DNA from 3 places in the Mesorhizobium sp. M7A.F.Ca.US.005.03.1.1 genome. Region 2 is predicted to be linked to each of the others. Evidence: riboswitches for the same ligand, from Rfam matches in the RefSeq annotation. Region 2 holds a riboswitch; each other region holds the start of a gene.

Region 1 (4,978 bases), on a different contig from region 2:
TGCCGAGCTGTGCACAGAGCCGTTCGTGACGCTCGCTCGCTGCATCATAGGCGGGACGCACGGCGCGGAGCGCAAACGGCATCGCCATCACCGCGTTGACGGTGACGACCATGACCGGGGCGAGGGCGAAGACATCGCCGACAAGGCGCAACAACAGGAACCAGCCGGCGCCGACGACGATCGGCGGCACGACCAGGACAAAGCCGGCGCCGGTATCGGCGGCATGTTCGAGCAGTGTCTTGCGGCCAGTCCGGCTGTTCAGCGCCAGTGCCCGCCGCGCCATGGTCAGCGCCAGCGACAGCATCACCGAAAGCAGCGCCGACAGGAAGGCGAGCGCCGCGCTGGTCAGCGTTGCCTGCCGGACAGTGGCCTCGCCGGCCAAGCGGGCGAGATCGGCACTCAATCCGGCCATCACGGTTGCCGCCATCGGCCCGACGACGAACAGCAGCGCCAGGACGATGAGTAGCGCGTTCAACCAGGTCTCGCTCCGATTGACCGAAAGATGGCGGCGTTGCGCGACCGGCAAATTGGTGTCGCCGACCACATTGGCGCCTAGCCGCGTCAGTGCCAGCACCACGATAAAGGTCAAGGCGATCTGCAGCAGCGTCAGTGTAACGGCCCGCGTGGGATCGAAATCGAAGCGCAGCGCCTGGTAGATGCCGACCTCAAGCGTCGTCGCGGCCGGCCCGCCGCCGAGCGTCAGCACGATCGTGAAGGATGTGATGCAGAGCATGAACACAAGCCCGGCGACGCCGGGCAGTGCGGCGCGCAGCGTTGGCCATTCGATCAGCCGGAACGCCGGCCGCGCCGCCATGCCGAGTTGGCTCGCCAGCCGCCATTGGTCGGCCGGTATGGTCTGCAGCGCCTCGAGGAACAGCCGCGTCGCCAGCGGCAGGTTGAAGAAGACATGGGCGACGAGAATGCCGGACAGGCCATAGATGCCCGGCCAGCTTCCGCCGCCGATAACGGCAAGCACGCCGGCGAAATAGCCGGCACGGCCATAAAGCGCCAGGATGCCGAGCGCTGCAACGATGGCCGGCAGCGCCAATGGCACGGCGAAGATCTGCAGGATGAAGGCGCGGCCGAAGAAACGTGGATGCCGCGACAGAGCGCGCGCCACAAACAGCCCCGGGATGACCGAAAGCAGCGTCGACAGGACCGCTTGCCAGAGCGTGAAGCGAATGACGCGAAGCAGATAGGGATCGAAGGCTGCCCAGGCGCCCGAGAAATCATGGGCGCCCTCGAAAAGCAGGCCAGCAAACGCGCCGCCGATCAGCAGCGCGATTGCAGCGAGCGCGACAATGCCGGCACTGACGCGGGAATCCGTGGAATGCGCCGGCGCCATCGCGCTGCCTATTTGCTCATCGCCGCCAGCCATTCATCGACCCAGGCCTTGCGGTTGGCGGCGACCTCTTGCGGGCTGAACAGCAAGGTCTTCGTCGGCTTGACCAGTTTGTCGAAGGCCGGATTGAGCGGCTTGTCGGTCTTGCCTGCCGGGAACATCCAGTTGGTCTCGGGGATGGCATCCTGGAATTTCGGCCCGGTCATGAAGGCCATGAACTTGGCCGCCAGCGGATTCTTGGCTCCTGTCGTGGTGATACCCGCCACCTCGATCTGCAGATACTCGCCCTCCTCGAAGGAGGCCGCTTGGTAGCGCTCCGTGTTCTCGGCGACCATGTGGTAGGCTGGCGACGTCGTGTAGGACAGCACCATCGGCGCCTCGCCCTTGGTGAACAGCCCATAGGCCTCGCTCCAGCCCGGCGTCACGGTCAGCACCTTGGCCTTGAGCTTGGCCCAGGCCTCGGGTGCCTTGTCGCCATAGACCGACTTGACCCAAAGAAGCAGGCCGAGGCCTGGCGTCGAGGTGCGCGGGTCCTGGATGACGATCTTGTCGTTGGCACTGCCTTCGATCAGCTCCTTCAGGCTCTTCGGCGGCGTCTTCATCTTCTGCGTGTCGTAGACGACAGCGAAATAGCCGTAGTCGAAGGGGACAAACGTGTCGTCGCTCCAGCCGCCCGGCACACTGACATCCGTCACCGCGCCATGCGGCGCGAACAAGCCTGACGCCTTGGCATCGGCGGTGAGATTGGTATCCAGGCCAAGCACGATATCGGCCTTGGTCGATGTGCCTTCCAATCTGACGCGGTTGAGCAGCGCGACGCCATCGGCGACCGAGACGAAGTCGACGTCGCAGCCGCATTCGGCCTCGAACTCCTTCTTCACCACGGGACCCGGACCCCAGTCGGCGGTGAAACTCTCATAGGTGTAGACGGTGAGCTTGTCCTTGGCCAAGGCGGGCCCGGACAAGGCCACGACCGTTGCTGAAACAAGAGCATATAAAAGCGTGCGCATCGGCGCCTCCTTCGTTCGAATTGAAAGGAATTGAGGCGTCGGACTGTCCGAAACGTCTAATCCCTCCGCCGGTACAAACCGGATCAGGTTCAGCGGGTTGGCGAGACTGCCTCTCAGCCGGTCCGCGAAGATCGCGTCCGGCACCCCGTTAGAGCGTTTCGACACATAGGCCGGGCCGATCCGCCATGCAAGCGGGAGTTTGCCGCCTTCCGTTTCCCGTGCCGGGCTGGTAAGGGCCACACGATATGAGCACATTCACCATCCTGCTTGGCGGCGATCTCATCCGTACGCCACGGCTCGACCGTCAGGTCAAAGGCTCCCGCGTCATCGCCGCCGACGCCGGCATCGGTCATGCGCGGTTGCTGGGTCTCGTGCCGGAGCTGTGGGTGGGTGATTTCGATTCGGTGCCGGCCAACCTGCCGGACGATCTCGCTTCCGTGCCGCGTCGGACCTTCCCGGCGGAAAAGGACCAGACCGATGGCGAACTTGCCGTCGCCGCGGCACTGGAGCGCGGCGCGACCCGCCTGGTGCTGGCCGGCGCCTTTGGCGGCAAGCGCGCCGACCACGCTTTTCTGCATCTGTCGCTCGCCCTGCGGCTGGCGGAGGCGGGAACGGACGTGCTTTTGACCAGCGGCGCTCAGGAAGGCATCCCCCTGCTGCGCGGAACGGCCGGCTTCGACTATGCCGACGGCACGCTGTTTTCGGTGCTCGGCTTTTCCGAGCTCGACGGCCTGACCGTCACCGGCGCCAAATGGCCGCTCGCTCACGTCAAGGTGGCGTTCGGTTCGTCGCTGACCATTTCCAACGAGGTCAAGTCCGACAAGACCGGGGGCCGCCTCGAAATCGCGCTCGGCCATGGCCGCGCGATGCTGCTCGCTCATCCCTATCCCTTACCTGAAAGCTGACATGGCCCCGCCCCTTCTCAACCTCGACGGGATAAAACTGACCTTCGGCGGCACGCCGCTGCTCGATGGCGCCGCCTTGACGGCTTCGGCCGGCGACAAGATCGCGCTGGTCGGCCGCAACGGGTCCGGCAAGTCGACCCTGCTGAAGATCGCCGCCGGCCTGATCGAGCCGCAGGACGGCGAAGTGTTCCGCCAGCCTTCGGCGACCGTCCGCTATCTGCCGCAGATGCCCGACATGGAAGGTTTTGCCACTGTCCGCGCCTATGTCGAGGCCGGGCTTGGCCCCGCCGACGATCCCTACCGCGCCAGCTATCTGATGGAGCATCTCGGCCTGTCGGGTGAGGAACGTCCGAACGACCTGTCGGGCGGGGAGGCGAGGCGCGCCGCCCTTGCCCGCGTCATGGCGCCGGAGCCCGATATCCTGCTGCTCGATGAGCCGACCAACCATCTCGACCTCTCGGTCATCGAATGGCTGGAAGAAGAACTCATCCGCACCTCCTCGGCGCTGATCGTCATCTCGCACGACCGCCGCTTCCTCGAACGCGTGTCGCGCGCCACGGTCTGGCTCGATCGCGGCCAGACCCGCAGGCTGGACAAGGGCTTCGGCCATTTCGAGGAATGGCGCGACCTGGTTCTGGAGGAAGAAGAACGCGAGCAGCACAAGCTCGGTCGCCAGATCGTTCGCGAAGAGCATTGGCTGCGCTACGGCGTGACGGCGCGGCGCAAGCGCAACATGCGCCGGCTCGGCGAGTTGCAGACCATGCGTCAGCGTTTTCGCGGTCATCGCGGGGCCGAAGGGTCGGCGATCATGGTGGCGAGCGACGCCACCGAGTCCGGCAAGCTGGTGATCGAGGCGAAAAACATCGAAAAGAGCTTTGGCGATCTCACCGTGGTCAAGGCGTTTTCGACCCGCATCCAGCGCGGCGATCGCGTTGGCCTGGTCGGGCCGAACGGCGCCGGCAAGACCACGCTCTTGAAGATGCTGACCGGCGAGATGAAGCCGGACGCAGGTTCGGTGCGGCTCGGCACCAATCTGGAGATCGCAACGCTCGACCAGAAGCGCGAGGCGGTCGACCCGCAGGAGACGCTGGCACAATATCTCACCGATGGGCGCGGCGAAAACCTCGTCATCAATGGCGAGCAGCGCCACGTGGTCTCCTACATGAAGGATTTCCTGTTCAAGCCGGAGCAGGCGCGCACGCCGGTGCGCGAGTTGTCCGGCGGCGAGCGGGCGCGGCTCCTGCTGGCGCGCGTGCTGGCGCGGCCCGCAAACCTTCTGGTGCTCGATGAGCCGACCAACGATCTCGACATGGAGACGCTTGAACTGCTGCAGGAACTGGTCGCCGGTTTCGCCGGCACCGTCATCCTGGTCAGCCACGACCGCGATTTCCTCGACCGCACCGTGACCAGCCTGATCGCGCCGGATGGTGAAGGCCGCTGGATCGAATATGCCGGCGGCTACTCCGACATGTTGGCGCAGCGCGGCGGCACGAAGCTGGACGACCGCAAGGCGCGGGCGAGAGCCGAAAATGGCGAGGCGCCCGCGTCAGGCAAGAGCGAAGCCGCCGCGCCAAAAGTGCCGGCGAAGAAACTGTCGTTCAAGCAGAAATTCGCACTGGAATCCCTGCCGAAGAAAATCGAAGCTGTGATGGCCTCTATCTCGCGGCTGGAGAACAACATCGCCGATCCGGCCTATTACGAGCGCGATCCGGCCTCGTTCC
Region 2 (4,978 bases):
CCGAGATCCAGCACCGGCTGCTCCGCGCTTTCGCGCTCGCACCATGGCGCCAGCATGCCGCCGGCGAACCACGACGCGTTGCCACCAAGGCCATGCCGCATCTCGGCGACGGTGACCGTCGCGCCGCGGGCGGCGAGTTCGAAAGCGACGGTGAGGCCGGCAACGCCGGCCCCTTTGACGAGCACCCTCATGATGGTTTGGGAGCCTCTGGCACGACCGGTACGCCAGTCTCGTCCGCCTGCATGTAGAGATCGCCGCCCTCCCGGTATTTTGCCGCCATTGCCGCCATGCCTTCCTTCTGGGCCTCGGCACGGATGTCGTGGGAAATGCGCATGGAGCAGAATTTCGGCCCGCACATCGAACAAAAATGTGCCAGCTTGTGCGCCTCCTTGGGCAAGGTCTGGTCGTGGAAGGACCGTGCGGTTTCGGGGTCGAGCGACAGGTTGAACTGGTCCTCCCAGCGGAACTCGAAGCGCGCGCGCGAAAGGGCATCATCCCTGGTTTTCGCTGCCGGATGGCCCTTCGCCAGATCGGCTGCATGGGCGGCTATCTTGTAGGTGATCACGCCAATCTTGACGTCGTTGCGGTCGGGAAGGCCGAGATGCTCTTTCGGCGTGACGTAGCAAAGCATTGCGGTGCCGAACCAGCCTATCATGGCGGCACCTATCCCTGAGGTGATGTGGTCATAGCCCGGCGCGATGTCGGTCGTCAGCGGCCCCAACGTGTAGAACGGCGCCTCACCGCACACTGCGAGCTGCTTGTCCATGTTCTGCTTGATCTTGTGCATGGGGACATGGCCCGGGCCTTCGATCATCACCTGGCAGTCCTTTGCCCAGGCAATCTTGGTGAGTTCTCCAAGTGTTTCCAGTTCGGCGAATTGCGCCGCGTCGTTCGCATCGGCGATTGAACCGGGACGAAGGCCGTCGCCGAGCGAGAAGGAGACGTCATAGGCTCTGGCGATGTCGCAGATCTCCTCGAAATGCTCGTAGAGGAAGCTCTCCCGGTGATGGTGCAGGCACCATTTGGCCATGATCGAGCCGCCGCGCGAGACGATGCCCGTGACCCGGTCGACGGTCAGCGGGATGTAGTGCAGCCGCACGCCGGCGTGGATGGTGAAATAGTCGACGCCTTGCTCGGCCTGCTCGATCAGCGTGTCGCGGTAGACCTCCCAGTTCAGATCCTCGGCGATGCCGTTGACCTTTTCCAGCGCCTGATAGAGCGGCACCGTACCGATCGGCACCGGCGCATTGCGCACGATCCAGTCGCGGATGTTGTGGATGTTGCGGCCGGTCGACAGGTCCATCACCGTGTCCGCGCCCCAGCGGATAGCCCAGACCATTTTTTCGACCTCTTCGGCCATCGACGATGTGACAGCCGAGTTACCGATGTTGGCGTTGATCTTGACCAGAAAATTGCGACCGATGATCATCGGCTCGCTCTCGGGATGATTGATGTTGGCGGGAATGATTGCGCGCCCGCGCGCCACCTCGTCGCGCACGAATTCGGGTGTGACGAAATCTGGGATCGCCGCGCCGAAGGCTTCGCCGTCGCGTTGCAGCTTGCCGCGCATCACCTCGCGGCCGAGATTCTCGCGGATGGCTACGAACTCCATTTCTGGCGTGATGATGCCGGCGCGCGCATAGGCAAGTTGGGTCACCGCCTTGCCCTGCTTGGCCTTGAGCGGCCGATTGCGTATCGGAAATTCCGGTGTCAGGCGCTCGCCGGTGGCGAATCCATTGTCTTCCGGCCGGACGTGGCGGCCGTCATAGGCTTCGACATCGCCACGCGCCGTGACCCATTCGTGGCGAAGCCGGGCAAGGCCTTTTTCGATGCTGGTTTCGACTGATGGATCGGTGTAGGGGCCGGACGGATCGTAGACGGTGACGGGCGGTTCGCCGGCCGTCGGATGGACGGAAATCTCGCGCATCGGCACCCTGATCTGCGGGTAGAGGACGCCGGGCTTGTGGATTTTCCGCGAGGCGGGCAGTGGTCCCGTCGATACGGCGGGGGTGAGGGCATTCATCGTGAGGCTCCTTTGCTCATGCATTGGAGACCCAGTTCTGTGCCGGAAGGATGAAAAGACGCTTCTGTAGACCTGCTGCAACAGGACCTCGGGCGTAAACTCCCGCAAAGCGCTTGCACCGTCCCTACGCCAGTATGAACTGGATCAGGTTCAACGGGTCACTGCGCCGCGAAAGCCAGCAGTATCTCAGCCCCTTGCCGGGACTCCCCTGGTGAATGCCTTAGGTTGAACGGGCTGACGCTATCTTGTCAAGCGCATTCGGGCGCCTTCGGCCGGTGGCGACGACCGGCGGCCAGCCGGGCGGAGAGCTCGCGCATGCATCGGGGACAAGTCACGCCCCGTAGACCGGGGCTGAATGGCCAAAGCCTCATTCGCTTCGTGAAGGATGGAGAAACTGTATTGGCCATGTGCGCGTATCGACCAAGTAGCTCAGGCGGTCACGGATGTGGTTATTCTGGTCGAAGGTGACGAACGGCCTTGGGGGTCACCTCCTTTAGGATTCAGAGGTTGGAAGACGGCTTCTCGCGATCACGGCCATCAGGAAATACCTGTCTTCGGCTCAACCTCGACATGGCGTCCGATCGACCGCAGATATACAGCTATCTCGTTCATGAGATGATCGCGTTCGCCGTAGATTTCAGCAATCCTACGCAGCTGTGGCTCGACGGCCCTCCGTTGCGCTGGCGTGAAATCAGCATCGCCAAAGACGTATCCCAAGTTGCCAATCGCGCAAATTTTGCAGCCGGCGTCCACAACTGCTTGTACGAATGCCGGAATGTCTTTTTCTTGCATGGTCTTCATGTCGAACCTCTCGTGAATGGCGTGCTTGCGCCCCAATCTGCCTTTTCAGCGTGTCCTCTGGGCGGCGCAAGCCCTGAGCGTGACTGTGCACGGGCAACCTCGACTATCCCATCTGCCACGCTCTTTAGAATCGGTGGGGTCTGGTGATCGCAGGCTGGGCCACTCAAAAGCCTGCAAGAAGAAAGTCATGGCGACCATTGCTCAAGATCGCAAGGGTGCGTGCAAGACCTTCCGTTGGCAGTCATGCACGCTCGCTCAGAGATAGTCCGGCCGCGGAAATTCTCCCTTATTCGTAAGAAAGCTCATTGAGCAACTGGGCATTGAGCAACTGGGTCTCACGTCACGGGTCTCGTGTGCTTCACAGCCGAAAAATAGCCGCCGTGGCAATTCTCGAAAAGTGCAGGCTACCTCGTTAAGGACACTGCGGATGATCGTTCGCGCTTGGCAAAAGCGAACGGATTAGTCTATGGCTCTCGGCAGGGGGGCGAGTTATGCGGCGGGTGCGAATCCTTCAAGTAGGCGATATTCACTATCCGGACTGGCATCCTTCCTCTAGCAACATCGATGCCAAGGATAGCAAGTTCGCTCCGAAAATAACGCAGAAGCTACGCGCGTCTTCGCTGCGTGCCGTCTTGACGAAACTTCGGCGGCTGACGACTTCGAAGCCCTTGGATTCGATCGCCTTCATGGGGGATTTCACGAGCCGTGGCGACAAGACCTTCATTGCTTCGGCATTCCAGCATTTCACGTTGCTCTGCCGCGCACAGGGACGCAGTTCAAAGGCGCTTCCGTTGATATTCGTACCGGGAAATCACGATGTGAACCGTGATGACGCGCGCGAACTTGGACCGACTGAGAAATTCAGCGAAATGGCGAGTTTAGCCGCCCGCTTGGGTTGGCAGACCGTTCCCGTGGACCAACCCGTGCACTTCAGACTTCCGACAGGATCCGCAGGCGCAAACTTCATCCTCGTCAACACAGCGATAGGCAGTTGGGAGCTTCAAAACCTTCCCGCGTTCCTTCGTGATCGTCTCGAGGCACTCAGTCCTTCTACAGAGCCTCTAGATCTCGGCTCGCCGGACATCTCGGGACATTCGCCCGCGACACCTCCCAGCGATCCAGACAAGGAGGCGTCCGACGACGAGTATTACGGTCAGATGGACACGCCATACATCTCGCGTGAGATGCTTGCAGGCCTACAGGAATTGCTCCAGCAGCCCGACATGCGTTACGGCATCATAATCGGCCATCACAATCTGCTGCCACAAAAGACTCCGCGCATTACGCCATACGCGGAGATGCTCAACAGCGGATTTGTCAGAACTCAGCTGCTGCAGGGCAACAAGCCTATCGTCTACCTGCATGGACACATACATGCTGATCCGGTCGAGATCGTCAACGATCCAAGGTTTCCGGACGGCAAATTGATCTGCATCTCAGCACCAGAGATACAGTCAGGTTTCAATGAGCTCGTCTTCTTCACGACCGATCAGGGAGAGCTCGTCGGCATCCGACTTATACCCTACCGCACCAATGTCGCCGACGGGACGGTCATGGAAGGCGAACATTGCTTTATTTCGACCATGTCCAACGGCAAGGCCTTTCTGAACAACGACACGTTTGACCTGCTGCGCCGACTGCGCGACCATGCCACCAGGCGCGGGAATGGGTTACTCTTCTGGGACGAGATCACTGAGATTGCTGCCTCCGCCGAGCTCGGGCTAGATCTGGAAGACTCTCTTCTGATGCTCCAAGCGGCGCGCTTCATCGAGATAGACGGCCTCACCAAGGCAAACTCGGCTTGGCGCATTAAGGTAAGGGACGAATAGCGATGGAGAATCCGTTCGGCCCCAACAGGATCGAGTACGAAAGCCGCCCGATACTGTGGTTCAGTCAGAAGTCGGCGTTGATTTCTGCCGCCGCCAAGCCGGTCTTCGTCGCAGGGACGAGAGGCAGCGGCAAGACCAGCATTCTTCGCTCGCTTTCCACAGTCCATATTCTTGAAGACAAAAGTCTCTCGGACCAAGTCGGCAAGCTCGCTTGGTATGGCGTCTTCTTCCAGCTCAATGAGACATTCTCGCCCCTAATCGACAACGCCGTTCTGAACCTCATTCCGGAGCGGATACGCTTCGACACGGCCGCCGTGATCCCGCG
Region 3 (4,978 bases), on a different contig from region 2:
TCGAGCGTCGGGCTCTATGCCAAGCTTTCCACCGGCCTATTATTGCTTTTCGGGGCGATCTGGCTGCTGTCGGACACACGCGCACGCAGTCGGCTCGCCACGCCCTGGCCATGGCTCGGGCTCGCGGTTTTCGGCGCTGTCGCCGCTCCACTGGCCGCCGAACTCTGCCGCGTCGATTTCCTGCCGCTGACCTATGCCGCCTGGCGCGATCAGTGGGTGGTGGCCCATCGCTCCCGCTTTTATTATATCGGCGTCCAGATGGCCGGGCTCGGCGGCTTTCTTCTGGTGCTGGCGATATCAGGGCTGCTGCGGCGCTCGCCCGCGCCGCAAAAGCCCGTCGGGCGCGGCACGCTGGTCTATCTCTTGTGGATGGGGGTTGGCCCGGCGATCCTCGTCATGGTGGCGTCCCTGTTCACCGGCGCCGGCGAGGCCTGGGGCGCGCCGATGTACAATCTTGCTGGCGTTGTGGCGCTCGCCTTGCTGGGCCATCGCCTCGGCGCCATCGAGATGCGAAAGCTGGCGATCTGCGCGCTCATCTCCATTGTCGGCATATCCGGTGCCTATGCGGGCATCCGCTGGACGAAATGCAATCTGCGTGGGCGCATGGACGCCGTCTGCTGGCCGGCGCAAAAGATCTCGGATGAGGCAGAGGCTGTCTGGCACGCTGCGACGCCCGATCGGCTCGACATCGTCGGCGGCCATGCCCTTATTGCGCCGCTGGCGGGCCTCAATGCCTATGACAAGCCGTCGATCTTCACCGAACTGAACATGCAGTACGCCCCCTGGATCACCAAGGAGCGGCTGCGCGAGCATGGCATATTGCTGGTCTGGCCCGGGCGCGATGTGCCATCTTATCTGCAGGCGTGGGTGGGCGACATCCCGGTCAAAACCGTTCTTTTCGACTGGTCGCTCAAGGCGCCGCCGGTGGCGATCAGCTTCGCCGCCATTCCGCCTGGCGCGCGGCAGTTGCCGGGTGCTATCGACGGCCTCGCCCGACCGAGCAACTGAAGCAGATCCGCCGGTCCGCTGGACGAAGCAGGTGACAATGCCCATCTATGTCCAGACAAACTTGCCTTTGAGGAGACGTGATATGGCGACTTCGACCGAACGCGCAGTCCTTGCCGGTGGCTGCTTCTGGGGTATGCAGGATTTGATACGGCGCTATCCCGGCGTCATTTCCACCCGTGTTGGCTACAGCGGCGGCGACGTGCCCAACGCCACCTACCGCGACCACGGCAGCCATGCCGAAGCCATCGAGATCAATTTCGATCCGGCCATCATAAGCTATCGCACGCTGCTGGAACGCTTCTTCCAGATCCACGATCCGACGACCCGCAACCGTCAGGGCAACGATGTCGGGATGAGCTATCGCTCGGCTATCTACTACACCAGCGACGAACAGAAGCGCATCGCCGAGGACACGATCGCCGATGTCGATGCCTCGGGCCTGTGGCCGGGCAAGGTCGTCACCGAAGTCGCACCCGTTGGCCCCTTCTGGGAAGCCGAGCCCGAGCATCAGGACTATCTGGAGAAATATCCCAACGGATACACCTGCCACTTCGTCAGGCCGGGGTGGAAGCTGCCGGTTCGGGAAAAAGCGGTGCCGTAGATACACTGATACGACAGGATTTGAGAAGCCGCGGAGCGCTCGCTCCGCGGCTTCTTTTCATTGCAATTCCTACTTGCCGCAATGGTTGTCGTTAACTGTCGGCGCGGTGGTGCCCGGCGACGTACCACTGGCATCGGGCTGTGCGCCCTGCGGATGGGCAGGGCAATTTTCATCCGCGTTTGAATTCGTGGCGCCCGGTGCTACCGTCGTACTGTTGGTCGTGCCGGGGTCTACCGTGTTCGGCGAAGCCGGCGTATTTGGGTCGACGGTGACCGACTTGCCGCTGCCGCCGGATCCGTCGGTGCCGCTTGTGCCATTGCTCTGCGCCATGGCCGATGTCGCCAGGCCAATGGTGAGCGCCGAAGCTGCGAGGATTTTCATGAACATGGTTTGTCTCCATTGTCTGTGAACTCGTCGCGTAGCGACTGGTGGGACAACCTCGCGGCCTGGTGAAGGTTCCCGATAAATTCTCGCGCCGGCAGAGCCAACCGCTCCCGCCCTGGCGCAATGCTTTTGGCGCAGTGCGATAAAAAAACGGCTTTTCCTTCAACTCGAATGATGCTTTAAGGCGCACATCCACAGGGGTGCTCCGTACGGTCGGGGCTGAGACGGGGGCGGCAAGCCCACAGACCCTAGAAGCTGATCTGGGTAATACCAGCGGAGCGAGGCGGGCGATGTTTTCAGGCGCACAGATTTCCCTATATCCCATGACCGACGATTTCGTCGGTGTCATCCTTGGCGCGCTCGGTGCGCTCGATCCCTGGCGCGACAAACTCAGGATCGAGACCGACGACATCTCGACCTTGCTGGTCGGGCCGCCCGAAGTGCTGTTTCCTGCCATGCGCGACCTCTTCGTGGCGGCGGCACGCAGCGGCAAACATTGCGTGTTGTCGGCCACCATCTCGCGCGGCTGCCCGGGCGAGCCGGATGATCCGATCTGCCGCTCCGATGCGTTTGGCAGGCCCGTCGGGCCACTCGGCCCGCGTAAAGATGCGGCCGTCGCGGCGGTGCGCAATGCTGCTGCCACCGGCCAGCCGGCGGCGGCGCAGTTCTCGCTCTATGTGATGGGCACAGACGACCACATGGACGAGATCTACGGCTGCATAGACTTTCTCAAGCAGTCCGGCGTCTATGAGCGCTCCAAGCATTTCTGCACGAAACTGCGCGGTGACGCCGGTGCGATCTTTTCGGCGCTGGACGAGGCTTTCTGCCGTTTCGGACCGGGCGCTGGCCACGTAACCCTCGACGTCACGGTCTCGGCCAACAGCCCGTCGGCCGTCTGAAGCCGCGCCGCTCTCGCGGCCGTCAAAGGTTATCTCCCGTGGTCTCATCATCAGTCGCTTCGCGCCCGATCGCGAGCTTTCTCGTCAAGGCAATGCCGGCCATGATCTCGGCCGGTTTGCTCCTGATGGCGTGGGAGCTTTATGCCGCCTATTCCGGCATCAGGGCCACGATACTGCCGGCGCCGTCACGCGTCTTCGAGCAAGCGATGCTCAATCGCGAGGCGCTGGCCGACAATGCCGTTCCGACCATCCGTGCCACGCTTCTTGGCTTTGCCTGTTCGCTCAGCGCCGCCTTCGTGCTGTCGATGCTGGTCGACTTCTTCCAGCCGCTGCGGCGTGCGTTGTTTCCCGTCTTCATCGTCAGCCAGACCTTGCCGCTGGTGGCGGTCGCGCCGCTGGTGGTGCTGTGGTTCGGCTTCGGGCTGGCGCCCAAGATCATGCTGGTGGCGCTGGTCACCTTCTTTCCGATGCTGGTCGCATTGGTCGAAGGCTATGAGGCGACCGAGGCCGAGATCGGGCAAATGCTGCGCGCCATGGGGGCAGGGCGCTGGCGCATCTTCCTGCTCGCGCGACTGCCTTCGGCGCTGCCTTACTTCTTTGCCGGGTTGAGGATCTCCATCACCTATGCGGTGGTCGGCGCCATCTTCGCCGAGTATGCCGGTGCCGCAAAGGGACTGGGCATCTACATGCTCAATGCCAAGAACAATTTCCGTCCTGATCTGGTTCTTGCCGCCGTCGGTGTCAGCGCGGCGCTGACCCTTGTCCTGTTCGGGTTGACCGTGTTGCTGCAGCGTCTTGCCATGCCCTGGGAGCGAGCCGGCAGGGAAACTGCCGGGAAGGGGGCCTGGCGATGAGCCGGCTCGAACTGCGGCATGTGCACAAGGCGTTCGGTGGGCTCGACGTGCTGGCCGATATTTCGCTCAGCGTCGGCGCTGGTGAGTTCGTCTCGATCCTTGGACCCTCGGGTGCCGGCAAGTCGACGCTGTTCCAGCTTCTGACCGGCGCCGAGCATGGCGAGGGCGAGATGTTGTTCGACGGCGCGCGGCTCGACGACCACGGAAGGCACTTCGCCTTCATGCCGCAGCGCGACGCGCTGATGCCATGGCGGCGCATCCTCGACAACACGACGCTCGGGCTCGAAGTGCAAGGTATGAGGAGACAGGCGGCGCGGGCGCGCGTTGCGCCGTTGTTTGCCGAATTCGGGCTTGCCGGCTTCGAGCGGCATTTTCCCGCGCAGCTGTCCGGCGGCATGCGCCAGCGCGCGGCCTTGCTGCGCACCGTGGTGCAGGAGCGCGACATGCTCCTGCTCGACGAGCCGTTCGGCGCGCTCGATGCGCTGACCCGCACCGCCATGCAGCGCTGGCTCGAACAGATGTGGCGGCATCATCGCTGGACGGCGCTCTTGATCACCCATGACGTGCGCGAAGCCGTGTTCCTGTCCGACCGCATCTATGTGCTGTCGGCGCGCCCGGCCCGCATCGTGCGTGAAATCAGGGTGCCGTTGCCGCGCCCGCGCAGCCTTGGCGGCGATGCCGCGCGCCAGGCAAGCGCGCTCGAGGCCGAAATCCTCGACATCATCCTCAACCCCAATCCATCCAAAGGACACGATCATGACTGACTTGACGCGTCGGCAGGCCTTGTTGCTGACCCTTGCCACCGGCCTTCCCTTGATTGCCGGGACGGGTCGGGCTCGAGCACAATCGGCGGCACAAAAGGTCACCGTCGCCCTCGACTGGACGGTCAATACCAACCACATCGGACTGTTCGTCGCCCGCGACAAAGGGTTTTATCGCGAAGCCGGGCTCGAGGTCGACATCCTGCCCTACAGCGATACCGGTGCGGGCACGCTGGTCGCAAACCGCGTCGCCGATTTCGGCATCAACGGCACCATCAGCCTGTTCACCCAGAGAACCGCCGGGGCGGATCTGAAGGGCGTCTATGCGGTGGTGCAATCCGAAACAGGCCGCGTGGTCTTCAATGCGGCACGCAACGAGATCAAAAGCCCAAGAAGCCTCGACGGCTTGATCTATGGCGGCTTCGGCAGTGCCTGGGAAAACGCGCTGATATCGACCATCATCCGCCACGA

What was found. Region 2 has a riboswitch for thiamine pyrophosphate ahead of thiC (phosphomethylpyrimidine synthase ThiC). Riboswitches for the same ligand answer to the same signal wherever they lie in the genome.
Region 1: linked by a shared signal. The riboswitch ahead of thiB (thiamine ABC transporter substrate binding subunit) and the one ahead of thiC (phosphomethylpyrimidine synthase ThiC) in region 2 are both predicted to bind thiamine pyrophosphate.
Region 3: linked by a shared signal. The riboswitch ahead of EN990_RS32690 (YkoF family thiamine/hydroxymethylpyrimidine-binding protein) and the one ahead of thiC (phosphomethylpyrimidine synthase ThiC) in region 2 are both predicted to bind thiamine pyrophosphate.

The regions. Positions count from the first base shown of each region.
Region 1 is NZ_RZRO01000025.1:40,536-45,513, forward strand. Features, by position in the region: gene thiP (thiamine/thiamine pyrophosphate ABC transporter permease) at 1-1,345, opposite strand, end outside; gene thiB (thiamine ABC transporter substrate binding subunit) at 1,354-2,352, opposite strand; TPP riboswitch at 2,396-2,510, opposite strand; gene EN990_RS13485 (thiamine diphosphokinase) at 2,598-3,257, shown strand; gene EN990_RS13490 (ABC-F family ATP-binding cassette domain-containing protein) at 3,259-4,978, shown strand, end outside.
Region 2 is NZ_RZRO01000028.1:30,648-35,625, reverse strand. Features, by position in the region: gene thiO (glycine oxidase ThiO) at 1-191, opposite strand, end outside; gene thiC (phosphomethylpyrimidine synthase ThiC) at 188-2,023, opposite strand; TPP riboswitch at 2,127-2,243, opposite strand; gene EN990_RS14355 (hypothetical protein) at 2,561-2,824, opposite strand; gene EN990_RS14350 (metallophosphoesterase) at 3,316-4,653, shown strand; gene EN990_RS14345 (hypothetical protein) at 4,656-4,978, shown strand, end outside.
Region 3 is NZ_RZRO01000139.1:2,514-7,491, forward strand. Features, by position in the region: gene EN990_RS32675 (glycosyltransferase family 39 protein) at 1-1,008, shown strand, start outside; gene msrA (peptide-methionine (S)-S-oxide reductase MsrA) at 1,091-1,609, shown strand; gene EN990_RS32685 (hypothetical protein) at 1,679-1,996, opposite strand; TPP riboswitch at 2,180-2,293, shown strand; gene EN990_RS32690 (YkoF family thiamine/hydroxymethylpyrimidine-binding protein) at 2,284-2,892, shown strand; gene EN990_RS32695 (ABC transporter permease) at 2,985-3,746, shown strand; gene EN990_RS32700 (ABC transporter ATP-binding protein) at 3,743-4,510, shown strand; gene EN990_RS32705 (ABC transporter substrate-binding protein) at 4,503-4,978, shown strand, end outside.